Regions from separate parts of the Paenibacillus sp. P46E genome, predicted to be linked through region 2. Evidence: predicted binding sites of a transcription regulator. Region 2 holds the regulator's gene; each other region holds the start of a gene.
The links. Region 2 encodes Rex, which represses fermentation and respiration genes when NADH is low (regulators of the CRP and FNR family bind a similar motif). Its sites were predicted from a motif close to TTGTGAAATATTTCACAA; they were not measured.
Positions count from the first base shown of each region.

Region 1: a site for Rex is predicted at 1,268-1,285, ahead of pflB (formate C-acetyltransferase). Genes of this name have one in related genera too.
Region 3: a site for Rex is predicted at 1,058-1,075, ahead of A3849_RS10485 (formate/nitrite transporter family protein). Genes of this name have one in related genera too.
Region 4: a site for Rex is predicted at 1,316-1,333, ahead of adhE (bifunctional acetaldehyde-CoA/alcohol dehydrogenase). Genes of this name have one in related genera too.

Region 1 covers NZ_LVYZ01000066.1:189,326-191,533, forward strand. The annotation lists gene pflB (formate C-acetyltransferase) at 1-1,178, opposite strand, end outside; gene adhE (bifunctional acetaldehyde-CoA/alcohol dehydrogenase) at 1,441-2,208, opposite strand, start outside.
Region 2 covers NZ_LVYZ01000110.1:119,073-121,280, forward strand. The annotation lists gene A3849_RS31560 (amidohydrolase) at 1-611, opposite strand, end outside; gene A3849_RS31565 (redox-sensing transcriptional repressor Rex) at 598-1,251, opposite strand; gene dinG (ATP-dependent DNA helicase DinG) at 1,438-2,208, opposite strand, start outside.
Region 3 covers NZ_LVYZ01000033.1:208,126-210,333, forward strand. The annotation lists gene A3849_RS10485 (formate/nitrite transporter family protein) at 110-937, opposite strand; gene A3849_RS10490 (FAD-dependent oxidoreductase) at 1,225-2,208, opposite strand, start outside.
Region 4 covers NZ_LVYZ01000066.1:192,589-194,796, reverse strand. The annotation lists gene A3849_RS25375 (ABC transporter substrate-binding protein) at 1-1,064, shown strand, start outside; gene adhE (bifunctional acetaldehyde-CoA/alcohol dehydrogenase) at 1,410-2,208, shown strand, end outside.

The DNA.
Region 1 (2,208 bases), on a different contig from region 2:
TCGATGGAAACCTTAGCACAGAATTTTTTGAAGCCTTCTGGCAATTTTTCAGACCACAGTACAGTCAGGTTTGGCTCTGGAGCTGGTCCCAGATTGTACAGGGTGTGCAGGAAACGGAAGCTGTTCTTGGTTACGCGTGTAGTTCCGTCTACAGACATACCGCCAATGGATTCAGTAACCCAAGTTGGGTCTCCACTGAACAGTTCATTGTAATCAGGAGTACGCAAGAATTTAACAATACGCAGTTTCATGATGAAGTGATCTGTCAGTTCCTGTGCTTGTTCTTCAGTCAGTGTACCTTCTGCAAGGTCACGTTCTACATAGATATCAAGGAAAGAGGATACGCGTCCCAGGGACATTGCAGCACCGTTCTGTTCTTTGATAGCAGCCAGGTAACCGAAGTACACCCATTGGAAAGCTTCTTTAGCATTATTTGCAGGTTTGGAGATATCCATTCCATGCATTTCAGCCATCTTTTTCAATTCGCCAAGTGCACGAATCTGTTCAGAAATTTCTTCACGAAGACGAATAACACTTTCGGTCATGGAATCAACTTCAAGGTTGTTAAGGTCTTGTTTCTTTTCTTTGATCAGGAAATCAATGCCGTAAAGAGCTACACGACGGTAGTCACCGATAATACGGCCACGGCCGTAAGCATCAGGAAGACCAGTGATAATACCTGCTTTACGAACAGCTCTCATTTCAGAGGTATATGCATCAAATACGCCTTGGTTATGCGTTTTGCGGATGTTCGTGAACATTTCAACAATGTTTTGCGGAAGTTCGAAGCCGTAAGCCTTGGTAGCATCGATCATCATCTTGATTCCGCCGAAAGGTTGAATAGAACGTTTGAAAGGCGCATCTGTTTGAACACCGACAATTTGTTCTTTGTCTTTGTCAATATAACCAGGGTTGTGCGATACGATAGTGGATACGGTATTAACATCCACATCCAGCACACCGCCATTAGCAATTTCCTGCTTGGTCATTTCAGATACGATTTTCCATAGTTCAGTAGTATTGTAAGTAGGGCCTGCAAGGAAATCTTCCTTGCCAAGATAAGGCTTGATGTTCTTTTCAATAAAATCATTCACGTTTACTTTTCTGGACCATTTACCTTTTGCAAAACCGCGCCATCCAGACTTAACCTCTTGTACATCTTTTTCAATCACCGACATGCTAAATCCCTCCATTTATATTTAGTATATTTGTAGAGATCGCGGGCTTGAAGGTTAATCCCGTGTCTCGTGATCCCAAAAAGATCTGGTTGTTATAAATTTCACAATTGCATCTTCATAACCGGGACCGTTGTTTATATAAACATTTTAGTTTATTTTCTGAAAAAGGACTGTGACAAATATCACTCTTCCGGTGATATTTGTCACTTCCATCCAGTCCCATATTAACCTATAAACTCATTTTTTGCTAAACAACCGTTAATTAGTTATCGAATCTGCCGTAGAAAGCATTCCGGTATACATCAGCAAGTTCAGAAACCAGTGGCAGCTTAGGGTTGGCAGTTGTGCATTGGTCTTCAAATGCACGGTCAGCCAAGTAGTCTACACGGGATTCGAAATCCTTAGGATCGAAACCAAGTGCTTGGAACGACTCTTCAATGCCGAGTTTTTTGTTCATGTCGCGGATCGCGTTGATCAGGCTTGTTACACCTTCTTCAGTAGTGCGTGCTGGCAATCCCAGAATCCGTGCGATTTCAGCATAACGTTCGTCAGCTACAAAGTGAGAATATTTAGGGAACGAAGCGAACTTTGTAGGTTTTTTAGCGTTGTAGCGGATTACGTGCGGCATCAGAATCGCATTGGTGCGGCCGTGAGCGGTGTGATACTGTCCGCCCCATTTGTGCGCCAAGCTGTGGTTGATACCCAGGAATGCGTTGGCAAATGCCATACCAGCCAGCGTAGATGCGTTATGCATTTTTTCGCGGGCAAGTTTGTCGCCTTGCAATGCCGATTTTTCAAGGTATTGGAACACCAATTGGATAGCTTTGATAGCCAGACCATCCGAGTAGTCACTTGCCATTACGGAAACGTAAGCTTCGATGGCATGAGTCAATACGTCCATACCTGTATCAGCTACAGCTGTTTTTGGCAAGCTGTATACAAATTCAGGATCGATGATAGCTACGTCTGGAGTCAGCTCATAATCAGCCAATGGGTATTTAGTGTTGTTGGCAGTAGTTTTGTCAGTAAT
Region 2 (2,208 bases):
GCAGCCTGTACAAATTTCACGAAAAATTCAGGAGGACAAGTGTAAGGGGCGTGCGGGGAAATCATCGTTGTGATTCTTCCATCCGCCTTTCCATGCCAGTTCCGCGCAAAGGCTATCGCCTCCACCAGCTTATGGTTCTGTACAACCTCCGGACAGAGGCCGATAACCCCGCGCATAAGCACGGCACGCATTCCCGATTGCTCAGAAACCTCAGCAACCCTGTCCATATGGTCATACATATCGAGGAAGGTGGTTGTACCACCCTTCAGCATTTCCAGCACAGACAAAGAGGTTCCCCAGTAGACATCGTCACTGGTGAATTTCTCTTCCATGGGCCACATCTTCTCCTGCAGCCAGTTCTGAAGGACCATGTCATCCCCATATCCGCGGAGCAGAGACATGGCCGTGTGGCCATGCGTGTTGACCAGACCCGGCATGAACAGCAGACGGCTGCCGTCAACGGTCTGTGTCCCTTCTTCAATGACAGGCTTGTCTTCTCCTATGTATGTGATGAGATCATTCTCTATAGTCATATAGCCGCTTAGAACCGGATTCACCGTACCCGGCACCAGAAATCGTCCATTTACAATGACAGTCTTATTGATGTTCATCTTCTACTTCGTCCTTTCCATCATGCAAATAATAGGCCAGACTCTGCAAATCGGTAGTAAAATCAGCAGCGTGAATCCGGATGTTAGACGGTGTCTTCAAGATTACAGGTGCAAAATTAAGGATCGCCTCAATGCCTGAATCCACCAGAATATCTGCAACATTCTGTGCTTCACTATCCGGTACAGTGATAATACCGATGCGGATACCCTGCTCGCGGATCGTGCTTCCCAGCTCTTCCATGGGCTGGACAACGAGTGAGTTGATTTTCTGCCCGACCTTAGGAGCATAGGAATCAAAAACAGCAGTGATTTTCATCGTGTCCTTCAAGTATGCATTGTAATTAGAGAGCGCATGGCCGAGATTACCAGCACCCACTAATGCCACGTTGATCTGCTGGTCAAGCTTCAGGATATGACGGATTTTCTCAATCAGGTATGACACATCATAGCCAATACCTTTTCTGCCGAAATCCCCGAAATAGGCCAAATCTTTGCGGATTTGCGCCGGATTCAGATCCAGTTTTTGTCCCAGTTCCTGGGAAGATACGGTGGAGATTTCACGCTTCAGAAGATCATTCAGGAAGCGCAGGTACACTGGAAGTCTGCGTACCACGGCCTCCGATATTTTATCCGATTTCATATTTTCTCCTCCTAAAAGTTTTGTGAGCAATGCATCATAGTATTACTTCGTACAAAACTCACTTCGTAAGCATATGCCAAGTTTTGTAAGCATAAGTACAATCCGTTCCCTGGCGTCTCAGCTTAAACCGGACACCAGAAGAACGGAGTTTCGTTATTCATTGGCTAGATTTGATATGATTGCAGGTTAAGATATGCTGCCGTCTTCGAGCCATTCTGCAATGCGCGGAACCATCTGATCCGTCAGCATATGCTCCATTTTGGGTCCAGGCAGCGAGTAGAGGAAATACTTTCCATAATAAGATTCGATCACCCTGGTATCATATACTATAACAATACCCCGGTCCTGGGCAGTACGCACCAGCCGGCCGAAACCCTGTTTGAAGCGGATAACCGCCTGGGGAACCGACAGCTTCATAAACGGGTTCTTTTTCTGAGCCTGAAGCAGCTCGGCCTTAGCTTCCGCAAGCGGATGGTTCGGCGGCTGAAAAGGCAGTCTGACAATGGCCAGACAGGTCAAAGCCTCACCCGGAATATCCACACCTTCCCAGAAGCTGCTTGTTCCGAGCAATACAGAGGCGGAGCTGTCCTGAAAACGCCGGATCAGCTTGCTCCGGCTGCCGCCTTCCACTCCCTGTCCCAGTACAGTTATATCCTCAGAGACGAGCGCCTCCTTCAGAGGATCAAAGACCTGGCGCAGCATTTTATAGGATGTGAAGAGCACCAGCATCCGGCCCCGTGTTGCTACAGCGGCCTCCGCCAATGAATGTACCAGCTTATCGACAAAACGGGCATCACCCACACTGCCTTTGACACTGGGGAAATCACGCGGTATCACCAGAAGTGCCTGTTCACGGTACTTAAACGGAGATGGGAGCAGCGCTGTCATCAGCCTTCCCTGTTCAGCGGACTCGCCCAGTCCCAGATTGTCAATCATAAATTGAAAGGACTTATCTAC
Region 3 (2,208 bases), on a different contig from region 2:
TCGGATATGCACGGCGAATTTTGTGTTGTCCGGGATACAAAAAGACACTCCCCGATAACATTTCGGGGAGTGTCTGTATAACCGTCCGGCCATGCAGAACGGAAGTATTTTATGCGTGTTTTTTCACACCGGCAGCAGAAATACCTTCCACCGATTGAACAGCTGCTGGCGCTTTGCGCAGGTAAGCCATCCAGTATGCGAAAGCGACAAAGATGGCGCCGCCTGTGAGGTTGCCCAGCCAGACCGGAGCGAAATTGCCGAAATACTGGGACCAGGTAAAGTGACCTTCAAAAATAGCAGCAGGGATAAGGAACATGTTAGCTACAACGTGCTGGAAGCCGATAGCTACAAACGCCATGGTCGGAAACCAGATCCCGAGGATTTTACCGCTGAAATTATCCGCTCCGTAAGAGAGCCATACCGCTAGAGCAACGAGCCAGTTACAACCGATACCGGAAACAAAGGCCTGCAGGAAGGTGGCATCAATCTTGTGTCCGGCCATATCCACCAGTTTATCCAGATACACGCCATCTGCAGTGAGGCCAACAACGTGGCCGAAGAAATAAGCGACGAACAAGGCACCGGCGAAATTACTGATTGTAATCAGCACCAGATTCTTGAACATTTCCCATAGCGAAATCTTCTTCGCCATAAATGCCAGCGGCACAGCCATCATATTACCGGTCAGCAGTTCCCCTCCGGCCAGCAGCACCAGGATCAGACCTACCGGGAACACGGAAGCGCCGATAAAGTTAGCGATAGAGCCCCATTCCTTCGGTGCGCCTGCGATAACGCGAATGTCCAGCAAAAATCCGAGCGCAATGAACGCTCCCCCCAAGAAGCCAAGAATAAGTACGGTACTGAGTGAATTATGTGCCTTCTTAATTCCGTTCTCTACCGTGACTTCGGCAATCCCCTGCGGTTTGTTATAAGCCATGATTCCTATCCCCTTCTAATTACTTAAAATTTGTTCCTTTATGCCATTGTAGCGTGTCAACTAACACATTTACGTGATAAATATCACTCTTGCAAAAACTAAGTGAAAGTTTTCACTGACATGTCAAATTTACCACAAAAGCATCCGCTGCGGAATAATTTTTATCTCAGAAGAGACGAATTCCCCATTTTCTGCAGGATACATCCTCCGTTACCCCCAAAATGCTGGAGCACAGCAAAAAGCCGGAGCCACAAAATCGGCTCCGGCTTACGGGGACAGCCTTAGGTTCAGACGGTTACGGTTTCCTTACGGGCAACTGCTGCAGGCAGGGCTTGAAGTCCCGCTGTATTCAAGAAATTCCACGGCTTGTTGTAGTGCGGCTGGAAGAAGAAATCGATGAAGGCCAGCTGGTCCACAGTCATTTTATTCTGAATGCACACCGACACGGTATTGATCGACTGTGTCAGATCCATCTTGGACATGATCTGTGCGCCGAGAATGCGGCGGGTCGAGCGGTCATAGACCACTTTTAGCTGCACCTGCTCGAAGGTTGGCATGAACTCGGGACGATAGTTGTCGGTCAACAGAACACTCTCGATATCCATTCCTTCTGCAATAGCGGCATCCTCTGTCAGCCCGGTTCCGGCAATATTATCTTCATAAATCTTAATTCCCGAAGTTCCCTGTGTACCCATGTATGGGATCGTCTGCGATACCAGGTTGCGGGCTACCAGTGTTCCCATACGTACAGCGTTGGTTGCCAGCGGAATGTAGGCATGTTTGCCGGTTGGATTATAATGAATTGCACAGCTGTCACCGGCGGCATAAATATCCGGAAGGCTGGTCTGCATATAGTCATTGACGATAATCGCGCCGTTAGGCAGCATATCCACCTTACCCTTCAGCAGTTCGGTATTCGGACGGAATCCGATACAAAGGATAACCAGATCTGTCTCATGCTCGCCTTTGCTGGTGATTACCTTGGTCACTTTGCCGTTCTCGCCAACAAACGAGCTAACCTTCTCGCCAAGTGCAAGAGTGATTCCGTGATCCTCCAGCGATTTTTGAATAGGAGTCGTGAATTCTTCATCCAGATATTTGCTCAGGATACGGTCCTCGCCGTCAATCAGCGTAACCTGTTTGCCATTCATTTGAAAAGCCTCCACCAGCTCGACTCCGATATACCCGGCGCCGACAACAGTGATTCTGTCTACCTGCTGCGCTCTTTCGATGATGGTGTTGGAATGATTATAGTTCTTGGAGAGGAGAAT
Region 4 (2,208 bases), on a different contig from region 2:
TGGTTGAAAAAGGCTGGGTTGCAGACATAACCGATCTCTGGAATAAATACGAATACAAGGATCAGATCAATCCCGTACTGCAGAACCAGTTCATTATAGACGGCAAAGTCTACGGCATCACCCAGAAAGGCTATGTTACCACTACGATGATCAATAAGAAGATGCTTGATGACAAGGGCGTGGCTGTTCCGGCCATGGACTGGACATGGGATGACATGCTGAATACCGCCAAAGGAGTGGCAGACCCCAAAAAAGGCATCTCTGGTATTGCTCCAATGGGTAAAGGTAATGAAGCAGGCTGGAACTGGACCAACTTCCTGTTCGAAGCCGGCGGAGAAATCCAGAAGATTGACAGTGGCAAGGTGGTAGCTACTTTTAACTCTGATGCGGGTGTGAAGGCGCTGGACTTCTATAAGAAGCTGAGATGGGAAGTAAATGCTATTCCTCAAGACTGGGCACTGGGCTGGGGTGACGCCGTTGGCGCATTTCAGCAGGGGCGCACAGCGATGGTTATGGCCGGTTCGGATGGTGTGATTGAGCAAGCCCTGAATCAAGGTGGTCTGAAACCGGAGGATGTACTTACTTATCCAATGCCTGCTGCGGAAAAGGGCGGCAAGCACACGGGGGTGCTCGGCGGCGACTATCTGGTCATCAACCCGAACGCTAGCAAAGATGAGCAGGAGATGGCTTTCCGCTACATTACTTTTGATTACTTCTCTGACAAAGGCCTTGAAGCACTGGATGCCATTCTGCAGCAACGCAAAGCTGACGGCAAATACTTTATTCCGCCGCTTCTGGACTACTATGCCGCCGATTCTGATTTTGGCAAAAAAACCAAAGCAGTCTATGACAAGTACGATATTGTCTATCAATATAACCCGGATATTATGGCACTGCTGGATGGAAAGCCTGAAGCGCAATATAATACGCAGGACTATTATGCAACCATGTCCAATGTGATCCAGGAACTCTTCTCCAAAAAAGGCACAGACTCCAAAACCCAGCTTGACGCTGCAGCCAAGACCGTACAGCAGAAATTCTTTGATACGATTAAGGTAGAGTAGCGCAGGGGAAAAGGGCGAATATATGTAAATAGTACTATCTCTAAAAGGCCGGGAGACTTTCCGGTCCTTTTTGCTATTTTAATAGAGGCAAAGTACAGAAAAGCTGTTTTAAAGTGAAATATGTCAAATGAAAAAATTCACGTTCGCATAAACGACAAAAATTAAGCTGAATTTAAACATAAAATGGGAAATAATCCTGAATGTGATCGAATGAAAGCGCTTTGAAAACAAATCAAAAAAAACTTTATACTTTGTGAAAGATTTCACTATACAACCCGTGGGAGAATGTGATAAGATAAGTGTGTAGAGAAAAACAACCTAAAAATTGACAGGAGGACGAGGGAGATGGCAGTTAAGAACGAAGTCGCCGCCCAAGTGAAACAAACCACCGCTGAAGAGTATATTCAGACTTTGGTGGATAAAGCAAAGAAAGCTCAAGAAGCTTATATGGAGCTGGATCAAGAGCAGGTTAACACAATCGTTCATGCAATGGCGTTGGCAGGACTCGACAAGCATATGTACTTGGCAAAGCTGGCTGTAGAAGAAACAGGCCGCGGCGTATATGAAGACAAAATCACGAAGAACATCTTCGCAACAGAATATATCTGGCACGGCATTAAGTATGACAAAACAGTAGGTGTAGTAGAAGACAATCAATACGAAAGTTTCCAGAAGATTGCTGAACCAGTCGGGATCGTTATGGGGATCACACCGGTAACTAACCCAACATCCACTACGATGTTCAAAGCATTGATCGCTGCTAAGACACGTAACCCTATTATATTCGGTTTCCATCCATCTGCGCAAGAGTGTAGCGCCGCAGCAGCCAAAATTCTCCATGACGCAGCTGTAAAAGCTGGTGCTCCTGAGAACTGCATTCAGTGGATCGAGCTTCCTACAATGGACAAAACAAACGCACTGATGAACAATCCAGACGTAGCGCTGATCCTGGCAACAGGCGGTTCCGCAATGGTAAAAGCAGCTTACAGCTGTGGTAAACCAGCTCTTGGCGTAGGTCCTGGTAACGTACCTGCCTTCATTGAAAAGAGTGCAGATATCGATCAGGCAGTAACCGACCTTATCCTTTCCAAAACATTCGACAATGGTATGATCTGCGCTTCCGAGCAAGCAGTTATCATTGAAG